Regions from separate parts of the Ruminococcoides bili genome, predicted to be linked through region 2. Evidence: a T-box and tRNA genes for the amino acid it is inferred to sense, from the RefSeq annotation. Region 2 holds a T-box; the other holds one or more tRNA genes.
What was found. A T-box is a leader RNA that pairs with one kind of tRNA and senses whether it is charged. The one in region 2 lies ahead of alaS (alanine--tRNA ligase), so its partner is inferred to be a tRNA-Ala.

Region 1 (6,498 bases), on a different contig from region 2:
TTCTCGTAAAAACCGCCGAATATTACGATGTGTCTTGTGATTATTTGCTTGGCAGAACACCGAACAGAAACGGTCAGCAGGCACAGCCTGTCAATATACCCGATGCGGAGATTCCGACAGTTGAGCCGGGCAGCAATATGGTCGCTATGATTAACAAAAAAGTTGTAATGAATACAAGTGCCGTTATTTTCGATATACTCGATAAACTCGGAAACAAAAAGCTGACAAACGCTGTAAGCAACTATCTTATGAATGCCCAGTATCAGGCATTTCGTTCGGTATATTCGTGTGAAGAAAGCAACCCGCAGGATTTATTTACGCTGAACAAAAGCAAGTACAGAAGTCTTTGCAGCGCAGCTATGACGCTCGACCTTGCTATGATTGACGCTATAATCGAAAGTAAGACCGAAAATACATCAATTGCTCTTTCACCCGATTTGCTTTCAAGATATTTTGAAAAAGGTACTGCTTCACTTTTTACATTGGTAAGGAATGCGGAAAAAAGCGTAAAAAGCAAGTTTAAATAAACGGATCTTAGTAAAAAGTCGGATAATTATGGTTTAGCAAATTGATTTGTAATATAAATTTTAAATTCTTAAATCAAAATGGCTGAGTCAATATACAATTGATTCAGCCATTATTTTTAGCTTTAATATCAGGAAGTTGCTTGAGTTGTAGTCTGCTGTCTGCCCTTACTTACAATAATTATAATGTTAGAACCGCTTTCAAGAGTATCGCCTGCAACATGATTTTTGTAGCCGATAACTCTGTTTTCCGCTACTGTATCACTGTACTGATATTCAGCTGTAGCAAGAAGTCCCGCATCTGCAAGCGACTGCGCAGCCTCATCAATTTTATTACCCTGAATTGCAGGAAGTTCACGCATCTGAGCACCAAGACTGACTGTTACAGAAACTGTAATACCGTCTTCCTGCTCTACTTTTGAACCTGCCGGAGGATACTGTTCCATTACAACACCGTCGGCATATTTATCGCTGTAAGCATCATTGTAATTTCTGTAAACCACAACGCTGTCATCGGAAGCCGCAGCCTTTACAACATCTTCGTACTTCATTCCGACATAGTTAGGAACAACAGGACCTGTCCATTCCGTGCTTGATGTAGACGCTGCAGTGGCATCAGTATTACCCGAGAATAATCCTGCAAGCGGATTCTGCATAAGCCAAAATACACCGGCAATACCAAGTACAAGAACTGTAATTGCAACAGAAATAGTAACAATGGAAGTATGCGACATACCGTTATTACGGCGTGACTGCTCCTTTGTAATATTCATACTTGCTGTTCTCGAAATTTCGTCCTGAATAGCCTTTGCGGTATGTGCAACGGAAAGTTGAGAACGAAGCTCGTCAAAATCTGTAATTCTGTTCTCACGCTGAACCTGTAAACCGTTTGCAAGAGCAGATACAACATGAGGAGGCAAACTCTTTACAGTAGATGTGCTCATAAGAAGTCTGCTGTCTTTTAAACGCTCAACCGCACTCTTTGGAAGATGACCTGTAAGTGCATAGAAAAGTGTAGAACAAAGTCCGTAAATATCCGTAATATCATCAAGCGGAAAATTATCTTCATACTGTTCGGGTGCTGCTGCGCCTGAAAACAATTGAGATTTAAGCGCTGTACCACGCTTACGCTCATTTTCCGTAGCATAGCCTGACATTCTGATTTTACCCGAAGCAGTAATAAACAGATTTTTAGGTGCTACCGCATAATGACCGACACCACGCTTATGAAGAGCCTCAAGTGCCGAAATTACGGGCATAAAGAGCGGTCTTGCAATATCCCAGTCAAGATGACCGTTGCTACGCTCAATATATTCTTCAAAAGGAATAAGGTCCTCTTTTTCTTCAATAGCATATGCTGTATTGTTTTCTTCAAAAACATCAACAATATTTGTAAGTGCCGAAAGATCCTTTAATTCTGAAATAATGCGAAAATATGAAATAAACTCATCTCTAAGTTTATTAAAAGCAAGTCTGTCATCGTAATTAACTTTTAATTCAGTCTGTCCTTCATCTCTTGAAAAAAGACCGATCGGTAAAAATTCAGATACAATTACAACATCGCCCGTCTGTTTGTCAAAAGCAATATAGCGTGTTGATTCACCGTTAGTTTCAAGTCCGGTACCTGTTACATATCTGCCTGCAAGCTCTGTGCCGAAAGGCAGAAAAGGTGCCGACTGAACTTCTGAATTATCAAAATGGCAGTTCGGGCAGATTACACTACCGTTAAGTTCCTGCATACAACCCATACATAATGACATAAAAATTCAACTCCAAATAGAATAACACAAAACGAAATGATACAAATATATTATATCATAAGGTTATAATTCTTTTCAAGACTAATGAGTGTCATTATAGTTACAATTTTGTTATTACAACCGTTTATATAACAATGACATCTCTTTATAAAACTAAGTGGTGGAGATAATGGGGCTTGAACCCATGACCTTCTGACTGCCAGTCAGACACTCTCCCAACTGAGCTATACCCCCATATTGGTGTTTAAAAATTACCGCATACTATATAATGTTTTTGTAAATTAAATTTAATTTATGAACTGATTAATAATAATTATTGCATTTCCGTAATTTATTTTTACATTTGCTCTGTCAGAAATAAAAATATTTGAAATGCCCATTGCTTCTTCCGCAGTTAAAATAAGATTCTCCGCCGAATACTCGGCACCTATGTAAGATACATTCACACTGTCACAGGCAAAAGGAAAGACTGAAAAAGTTTTTCCTTTATTTCCGTCAAAATTATATTCGCCCATTTTCAAAAAGCGAATAATCTCTTTGTCGGAAACGATTATTCCGCTTGCACCCTTTTTATCAAGATACATAAGAACAGAAATATTTGCAAAGGTATGATCAAATCTTCCGCCTGTTGCGGCAAGGATAACAAAATCATCATATCCACGGGACAGTGCAACCTCTATGCAATGCAAAAGGTCTGTATCATCTTTATGTGAATTGAGTTTGATTACTTCGCAATCATCGGGTAAATTACCGCTGTACGAATCAAAATCACCGACTATAAGGTTAGGCTTTGCACCTGCTTTTTTTGCATATTCATAGCCCTTATCGGCACAAATAAGATAATTGCAGTCCTTAACCTGTTCCGATATAAAATCTATATCCGCTTCAGGCGAGCCCGCAATTATCGTACAACGCATTTTAATTCCCCTTTACTTTTTTAACTGCCACTTTTTAATATCTTTTACCTCATTGTACATAGCGACATAACTGTTGTGACGGGTTTTCTCAATATCTCCGTCAGCAAGTGCCTGCAAAACTCTGCAGCCTTTTTCGCAAGTATGAGAACACGAAGTAAACATACATTCTCCGAGATACTCTTTAAATTCGGGAAAGCAATATTGAAGTTCGTCTTTATCAATAATTTCGTATCTCTGCAAATCAACGGTTGAAAATCCGGGTGTGTCTGCGATATAACAGCCGTCAAGATTAAACAGTTCAACTGCTCTTGTAGTATGTCTGCCTCGTCCGAGTTTATCGCTTATTTCACCTGTTGCAAGGCTTAGGTTAGGAAAAAGCATATTTAACAAGGTTGACTTACCCACACCGCTGTTGCCTGTAAAAGCAGAAGTTTTGCCCATAAGTAAGGCCTTTAATCTCTCTGCTTCATCTGATTTTAGCGGAGAAGTACAAAAAACTTCAAATCCCGCATTTTTGTAAATATCGGCAACCTTTTCACCGCTTTCAATATCATCTTTTGAAATAACAATTACAGGCTGCATATTGCTGTTAATCGCAGCGGCGGTCATTTTATCTATAACCGCATAATTCGGACTTGGCGAAACTGTCGAACAAACGATTACGAGAATATCAATATTAGCAAGCGGCGGTCGCTTTAATTTATTTTTTCTCGGCAGGATTTCGTCAAGAGAGGCAAAGCCCTCTTTCTGAACAGAAATTTTCACCCTGTCGCCAACAAGAGGAGAATTTCCGCTCTTGCGGAAACTTCCTCTTGCTTTACATTCATATATTTGATTGTCGCACTCGACATAGTAAAAACCGCCGAGCACTTTCATCAATAATCCTTCGTTACTGCTCATATCAATTAATGCAATGCCTCAGAAGGTTCGGTTGCATCTGTTGGCTGAACCGGTGTGTATGGCGGCTCTGTAACAGGCGGCTCTGTATATGCAGGCTGTGTTTCAACAGGTGCGGTTGTAGGTACAGCATACTCGTGAGTAGCTGTTTGTGTTACAACAAGTGTTGAATAATCAATTGAATATTCACGGTAAACCTGACCGTCAAGCTGTACCACAATGTTTGAAGTACCGGAACCAGTAAATTCAAGAGTACAGGTCTTATTGTACTGCGGCACAAGTGTTTTTGAATACTTAGTATCAACAACACCGTCTACAATTACAGTCATCTCAACCGATTCAGTAGCATTTGTAGGTAAATCTACATATACATTTACTGTAGCCACATCACCCTTGCCCGAACTTACAGTAAGGGTTACAACAGTACCTTTATCTACCTTACCGTACTGCAACGGTGACTGTGAAAGAACTGTGTCTTTTGCCTCTTTACTTTCATCATCGTAAACTGTTTCTACAGTAAGACCTGCATCAACAAGTTTTGTTTTAGCCTCTGAAAGTAAAAGTCCGGATACAGACGGAATAGTTACCTTTTCATCTCTCTCGCCGTTTGCAATGTAAATATAAACGGTAGAACCGATATTTGTCTGAACACCTGCCTTAGGGAATACTTCTGCAACATATCCCTTAGGAGTTTTAGTGTTTTCAACATAGATTATCTTTGGAACAAGGCTCTTTTCCTCAATAATTGCAGATGCGTCTTTTTCGGAATAATTAAGAACATAAGGAACCGAAGCATTTGTATCTGTTCCGTTTACTTTAAGAGTAATCTGTGAGCCTGATTTTACAAGTTTTGAATCAGCGGCAGGCTCCTGTTCAAGAATTACACCAAGCTCTTTTGAAGCGTCATACTTGCTCTCCACAACAAAGTTAAAATTGTCTTTGTTGTCGGCATTGGCCTCTGCCAAAGTTTTACCGACAAAATTCGGTATTTCAACATCTTTAGCCTGTGAAGTCGAACATCCTCTGAAAATTGCAAGACCTACAAATACGGCAACCACAACTACGGCAGAAATTACAATACCCTTGATTGCGTAATAAGACGGCTTGTGTTCAATCTTCTTTTCCTCATCTGCGGTTTCGATTTCAGGTTCGGGAGTTTCCTCCGGTTTTGCAACAGCCTTATCAAACTTTGTACTGTTTGTTTTTGTATCTTTAAGTGAAGTAACAAACTTTGTAGGCTGATTATCAACAAATTTTGAATAATCAAATACAATAGACGGATTAAGTCTGAAACGCTCCATATCGTTGAGCATTTCAGCGGCAGAATTATATCTGTCGGCAGGATTCTTTTCCATAGCCTTCATTGTAATCTGCTCAAGTCCGATAGGAATAGTGGGATTAAGCTCTCTCGGGCGCTTAGGAGTTGACTGTAACTGCATAAGAGCTACTGAAACTGCACTGTCTGCGTCAAAAGGAAGTTTACCTGTGAGCATTTCATAAAGCATAACACCGACCGAGTATATGTCAGACTTGCCGTCTGTTGCCTCACCTCTCGCCTGCTCCGGTGAAATGTAATGAACCGAACCAATTGCGTGTTCTGTCATTGTGCGTGTAGCTTTGTCGGAAAAACGGGCAATACCAAAGTCTGTAACCTTGATTGTGCCGTCTTGTAAAAGCATAATATTCTGCGGCTTTATGTCACGGTGGACAATGCCGTGCTCGTGCGCATGCTGTAAAGCCTTAAGAACCTGACTTGTGAGATACAAAGCCTCTTTCCACTCAATGATACCCTGCTGATCAAAGTATTCTTTAAGTGTAATGCCGTCAATGTATTCCATTACAATATACTGAATCATATCACCGAAGCTGACATCATACACCTTAACAATATTAGGGTGTGAAAGTGTTGCGATAGCCTTTGATTCATTTTTAAAACGACGGATAAATTCCTCGTTATTGAGGTATTCATCTTTTAAAATCTTAATGGCAACTTCACGGTCATCAAGAGTATCGGTACAGCGATATACATTAGCCATACCGCCAACGCCGATAAGCTCATGAATTTCATAACGGCCATCAAGTCTTTTGCCGATATATTTATCCAATTTATTTCACTCTCCGTTTCTCAATAAATAACCGTGGCGGTAATATTATCGGTTCCGCCGCCTTCCTTTGCCTTGTCAACAAGCTTATTAATAAGATCCTCGCCCCTGTTTTCGTGGCAAATTTTAACCATATCGCCTGTTGTAATGCAATTGGAAAGTCCGTCTGTGCATATTAAAAGAACATCACCGTAAATAAAGTTTGCCTCTATATAGTCAAGCCTTACGGACGGTTTTATTCCGAGTGCTCTTGTTATAAAATTCTTATTGGGATGATTCTGTGCCTGTTCATAGGTAA
Region 2 (6,498 bases):
GCCTTAATCATACCATATACAGTTTCTTTAACGATAGCAAGTGCTTCATCAATCTTTTCAGGATTTTTTGCACCTGCCATAGCCATATCCGGCTTACCGCCGCCGTTGCCGCCCGCTGCCTGTGCAACAGCCTTAACGAGTTTGCCTGCATTTACGCCGAGTGCCTTAGCATCTTTACCGCAAGATGCGGCAAATGTAACCTTGCCGTCATTTTCACAAGCAAGTACAACGATTGAGAGAGGAGCAACATCTTTTGTTCTCTCGCACATTGCACGAAGTGCGTCAGCGTTTGCATTGTCAATTTTTTTAGCAATAATTCTTACGCCGTTTTCAATTTCAGAATTAATAAAGAGGTTGTCAACCTGCATAGCAGCAAGCTTTGTGTTAAGCTCTGCAATTTCTTTCTGCTGATCATGAAGTAAGGTTGCAATCTTCTGTGCGCCCTCTGTGAGTGCTTTTGTATTTGAAATCTTAAGTGTTTCGCAAACGTTGAGTACAGTTTCACGGACATCGTTCATATACTTAAGAACTCCGATACCTGTAATAGCCTCAATTCTTCTTACACCTGATGCAACAGAACCCTCCTGACGGATTCTGAACAAGCCGAGGCTTGATGTATTTGTAGCATGTGTACCGCCGCAGAACTCAACTGAGAACTTACCGATGCTTACAACTCGTACAACATCGCCGTACTTCTCGCCAAACAATGCCATAGCGCCGAGTTTCTTTGCCTCTTCGATTGGCATTTCCTTTGTAACAACAGGGATAGATGCAAGAATCTTCTTGTTTACAAGGTCTTCGACTTTCTTAAGTTCTTCATCTGTGAGAGCCTCAAAGTGAGTAAAGTCAAAACGAACCGAATGGTCTGTTACAAGCTGACCTGCCTGATGAACATGATTGCCGAGAACTTCACGAAGTGCGGCCTGTAAAAGGTGAGCCGCTGTGTGGTTACGCATAATATTTGCTCTTCTGTCAAAGTCAACGATTGCACGAAGTTCTGTGCCGACCTCAAGTGTACCGCTCTTAATTGTACAAGAATGGAGATAAACACCCGAAGCATCCTTAGTTGTATCGTCAACATCAACCTCAAGAGTACCCGATTCCATTACACCTGTGTCGCCTACCTGTCCGCCACTCTCTGCATAGAACGGAGTTTTGTCGAGAACAACAAGAGCTGTTTCGTTTTCGCCGACGCTGTCAACTCTGATACCGTCTTTAATGATGGCAAGAACCTTGCTGCCTGTATTAAGGTCAGTATAACCGCAAAATTCTGTTTTAGCAATATCAGAAAGGTCTGTTGAATCCGAAATCCAAGCGTCTGTGTCTTCTTTCTTTCTTGCATCTCTTGAACGCTGTTTCTGCTCTTTCAAAAGCTCGTGGAAACGGTCAACATCAACATCAATACCCTGCTCGGAGAGAATTTCTCTTGTAAGGTCGATTGGAAAACCGTAAGTATCGTTGAGCTTAAATGCGTCCTCACCGCTGAGAACCTTAATATCCTGGTCGTCAACAATGCCCTGCAAAAGTTTAAAGCCCTGGTCGATTGTTTTCTGGAAACTCTCTTCCTCGACTCTGATAATCTTTGTAATAAAGTCCTGCTTTTCTCTTAATTCAGGATATGCCGATTCATTTTCTTTTATTACAGTTTCGCATACCTTATACAAGAATGCGTCTTTGTATCCTAAGAGTCTGCCGTGACGGGCTGCTCTTCTGAGCAAACGGCGGAGAACATAACCCTTACCCTCATTTGACGGAAGAACACCGTCGCCAATCATAAATGTTGTGCTGCGGATATGGTCGGTGATAACTCGGAGTGAAATATCCTTTTTATCGTCTTCACCGTAATTTACACCTGTAATTTCAGAAATCTTCTTCATAATATTCTGAACAGTATCAACCAAGAAAAGGTTATCAACACCCTGCATTACACAAGCAAGTCTTTCAAGACCCATACCTGTATCAATGTTAGGATGAGCAAGCGGAGTGTAGTTGCCGTTGCCGTCATTTTCAAACTGAGAGAATACAATGTTCCATACCTCAACGAAACGGTCACACTCGCAGCCGACATGACAGTCAGGCTTACCGCAGCCCTTTTCATCACCACGGTCAAAGTAAATCTCCGAACAAGGACCGCAAGGACCTGAACCGTGCTCCCAGAAGTTGTCTTCTTTGCCGAGTCTTACCATATGAGATGGCTCAACACCGATTTCTTCGGTCCAAATCTTGTAAGCCTCGTCATCGTTTTCATAAATAGAAACATAGAGCTTGTCAACAGGCATTTCGAGAACCTTTGTAAAGAACTCCCATGCCCAAGCTGTAGCCTCGTGCTTGAAATAGTCACCGAAAGAGAAGTTACCGAGCATTTCAAAATATGTGCCGTGACGGGCAGTAATGCCTACCCTCTCAATATCTGGAGTACGGATACACTTCTGACAGGTTGTTACACGCTTTCTCGGCGGTGTAACCTCACCTGTAAAATACTTTTTCATAGGAGCCATACCGCTGTTAATAAGCAGAAGGCTGTTGTCGTCCTTCGGAACAAGTGAAAAGCTCGGAAGTCTTAAATGACCCTTACTCTCAAAAAATGAAAGAAACTTTTCACGAAGTTCGTTAAGTCCTGTCCATTCCATTAAAAATCTCTCCTTAAAAAATTTGCAAAATAAAATCCTGCCCCATAAAAATGGGACAGGAGAATAATTCCTGCGGTACCACCCAAATTGGTGCTTAAACACCCTCTTTGAGTAATCTTACGATTACAATCCTTAACGCAGATATACGCTGTGCTTAGTCACACAGAGCTCAGGGGCAGCGTGCTGTAAACATTCATAAAGTCTTGCACCGACCGACTTCTCTCTGAAAGAACGAGATACAGCTAATCCCGTCAACGCCAATTACATATACTTTTTATTCAGTAGCATTATAAAACTAATTATTCACAATGTCAAGTGAATATAGGAAATTTTCTGATATTTTTCTTTTTTCGTACCGCAACAATCGCATTAATTTTGTTGCATATTGCGACACAAAATGATATAATATATTTATATATGTTTTTATATCACTTTGGAGGAGATTATTTTGAGTGCAAAAGTCACTTTACTTACTTATACGCCAAATCCCGAAATGACGGTTGCAATGGCTGCAAAACTCTGCTACTCACCGTCCGAAATATCAAATATAAGAGATGGTCTTACTGAGGAAAAGACCGCTGATTTTATAGATATGCTTGCAAACATCGGGCACGGCAGTCCGTTTGAACACGCTTCTTTTACCTTTGGCATTGAGGGCATTTCAAGAGCCTGCTCACATCAGCTTGTAAGACACAGAATCGCATCTTACAGTCAGCAGTCGCAGCGTTATGTTGACGGCACAAAGTTTGATTTTGTAACACCGCCTGAAATTGCAAAAAACGAAAAGGCGCTTGCCGCTTACAACAAAGTAATAGAAATGCAGTCAAAGGCTTACAGCGAAGTTCGTGACGCACTTGTTGCAGGATATATCAGAGAGGCAACAGGAAACTGTGACGATACCGATGAAGAAGTCATAGAAAACTACAGAAACGAAAACAAAGCAAAATTCAATGCTTTTGTAAAAAAAGCAAATGAAGACGCAAGATTTATTCTTCCTAACGCATCAACCACAAAAATTGTCTGCACTTTTAATGCAAGAAGTCTTGAGAATTTCTTTGCACACCGCTGCTGTAACCGTGCACAGTGGGAAATCAGAGATGTTGCCGAGCAAATGCTTAAACAATGTCTTGAAGTTGCTCCGCATTTATTCAAAAACTGCGGTCCTGCGTGTTTGTTCGGTGCTTGTCCCGAGGGCAAAATGAGCTGCGGCAAAATGAAAGAAGTACGCAAAAAATACGGCAGAGAGTAATATTTTAATTATATTTTAGAATAATAGAAATGGATAGGAACAAAAATGAGTGCAAAATTCATTGTAATAGAGGGTCTTGACGGAAGCGGAAAGGCTACCCAAACAAAAATCCTCTTTGATAAAATTTCAGCAATGGGAAAAAGCATTAAAAGACTTGAATTTCCCGATTACGCAAACGAAAGCTCGGCACTTGTAAAAATGTATCTCGGCGGAGAATTCGGCAGTAATCCGAATGATGTAAACGCTTATGCCGCTTCGTCCTTTTATGCGGTAGACAGAGTGGCAAGTTTTCTTAAATTTTGGAAAAAAGATTACGAAAACAGTGATGTGATTTTAAGCGACAGATACGCTACATCCAATATAATTTATCAGATGTCTAAACTTGACAAATCGGAGTGGGACAACTTTATTGAATGGCAAGAGGATTTTGAATACAATAAACTTTCTGTTCCTAAGCCCGATAAAGTTATTTATCTTGATGTTAAACCCGAAGTATCGCAAAAACTTATGAGCAAGCGTTACGAGGGTGACGAAGGCAAAAAAGATTTACACGAAAAGAATTTCGCATTTTTGCTTGAATGCAGAAAATCTGCTTTATATGCCGCTGAAAAATGCGGTTGGACAATTATTGACTGTTGTGAAAACGGTGAAATCAAGCCGATAGAATCAATAGCAGAGGAAATAGAAAAGGCGGCTGAAATTAATACTTTATGCTAAACTTTAAGCTGATAGAAAAATCCGATATAAATAAATTTCAGAAATACTACGACAATCCGGAGGGAATATCACTTACTACCAATATTTTGAGCGCATACCTCTGGAGAAATGAATATAATATAAAATTTGCTTTGTATAACAACTGTTTAATAAAAGCATATTTTAATGACGATGACAGCGTGTGGGGATATTGCCTGCCGCACGGCGAAGATATAAAACCCGCTGTCGAAGAAATCATAAAGGACGCTCACGAGCGTGGGCAAAAACCTTTTATCGTAATGCTGACAGACGCACAGAGGGTTAAACTTGAAACCCTTTTCCCGTCAGAATTTAACTATGAATTTTCACCCGAAAATCAGGAATATGTCTATTTGTCAGAAGATTTAATAAATCTTTCGGGCAGAAAATTCCACGCAAAGCGCAACCATATTTCAAAGTTTAAGAACGGTTATCCCGATTACAGATTTGAAGAAATAACAAATTCAAATAAAGAGGATGCTTATAAAGTAATGCTTGATTGGTGTGCCGAAAATGAAATTGATATTGAGCACTACGAAGAAAAAAATGCAATCAGAGAGGCTCTTGACAATATAGAAGAATTTAAAATGCATGGCGGAATTGTTTATGTAAAAGACAAAGCTGTTGCCATGACTCTCGGATGCGAAATCTCCCCTATTGCATTTGATATATGTTTTGAAAAAGCTTTGCGTGAATACGACGGCATTTATGCAGTAATTAACAATGAATTTGCCAAAACGCTGTCTTCTTATAAATATATAAACCGTGAAGAAGATATGGGGATAGAGGGACTTAAAAAGTCCAAACTCTCATATAATCCCATAATTCTGATCGCGAGGTATAACGCAACATTAAAAAATGATGGAAATTAATTTTTGCAAACCCGACAGTTCCGATATTAAATCACTTAAAAAGCTTTGGCTTTCATCTTTTGATGAAGAACCGAAAGCTGTTGATTTATTTTTTGACAAATGTTTTAACGCAAAACAAACTTATATTGCAAAGTACGGCGAAAAAATCATTTCCGCACTTTATCTTATAAGTGCAAGTTTTAACGGTCAAAAAGCTCATTATCTTTGCGGTGCGTCAACCCATAAAGATTTTCGCAAGCAAGGCATTATGAACAAATTAATTAAATACGCTCTTGAAGATTCGGCAAAAAACGGAGATAAGTACTCCTTTCTTTTCCCTGCAAACGATAATCTTTATAACTATTATCAAAATTTCGGTTATCGTGAAAACTGCATTGCTTATATTTCCGATTTTTCAAGAAATGATTTACTTTCTTTGCAGGAATTAAATTTCAGCGAAAATAATATTCTCAAGCAGGGTAATGACTTTAAGAATTTTGCTGTCGAATATTATTCAACATATAATATAAAAAATGTTAAAAGCAAAAATTATTTTGCATTGTTTGAAGAAAATGAAAATACGGCAGAAGTATTTTACTTTGAATTTGAAAAAAACAATTTAAAAAATATGATAAATGATATTCTGCAAAATACCGATGCCGAATATTTCAGATTTACACATAACAAAATATTTGAAAACGCACAAAAAATCCGATACGGAATGGTAAAATCGCTTGACAGCAAAATCACCGTGCCAAAGGATATTTATATAGGAATAACATTAAATTAAGTATAGAAAGGGTATTGCTATGTTTTATTTATTTTTAGCAGACGGATTTGAAGAAACCGAGGCTCTTGCACCGCTTGATATGATGCGCAGAGCAAAAATTGAAGTTAAAACAGTAGGAGTTACAGGCGAATTTGTAACAGGCTCACACGGTGTTACCGTTAAAGCCGATTTAAAACCCGAAGAAATATCATTTAATAACATTGACGGCGTGGTTCTTCCGGGCGGTATGCCGGGAACCATTAA

Region 1: it has a tRNA-Ala gene. The T-box ahead of alaS (alanine--tRNA ligase) is inferred to sense a tRNA for this amino acid. The anticodon was not compared.

Annotation. Positions count from the first base shown of each region.
Region 1 is NZ_JBBNJY010000001.1:4,529-11,026, forward strand. It holds gene AAAY30_RS00030 (helix-turn-helix domain-containing protein) at 1-527, shown strand, start outside; gene AAAY30_RS00035 (PASTA domain-containing protein) at 656-2,284, opposite strand; tRNA gene AAAY30_RS00040 (tRNA-Ala) at 2,443-2,518, opposite strand; gene AAAY30_RS00045 (thiamine diphosphokinase) at 2,572-3,201, opposite strand; gene rsgA (ribosome small subunit-dependent GTPase A) at 3,214-4,101, opposite strand; gene pknB (Stk1 family PASTA domain-containing Ser/Thr kinase) at 4,107-6,203, opposite strand; gene AAAY30_RS00060 (Stp1/IreP family PP2C-type Ser/Thr phosphatase) at 6,224-6,498, opposite strand, start outside.
Region 2 is NZ_JBBNJY010000024.1:3,765-10,262, reverse strand. It holds gene alaS (alanine--tRNA ligase) at 1-2,630, opposite strand, end outside; T-box leader at 2,679-2,894, opposite strand; gene thyX (FAD-dependent thymidylate synthase) at 3,124-3,879, shown strand; gene AAAY30_RS08275 (dTMP kinase) at 3,925-4,596, shown strand; gene AAAY30_RS08270 (DUF2156 domain-containing protein) at 4,590-5,486, shown strand; gene AAAY30_RS08265 (GNAT family N-acetyltransferase) at 5,473-6,255, shown strand; gene AAAY30_RS08260 (DJ-1 family glyoxalase III) at 6,275-6,498, shown strand, end outside.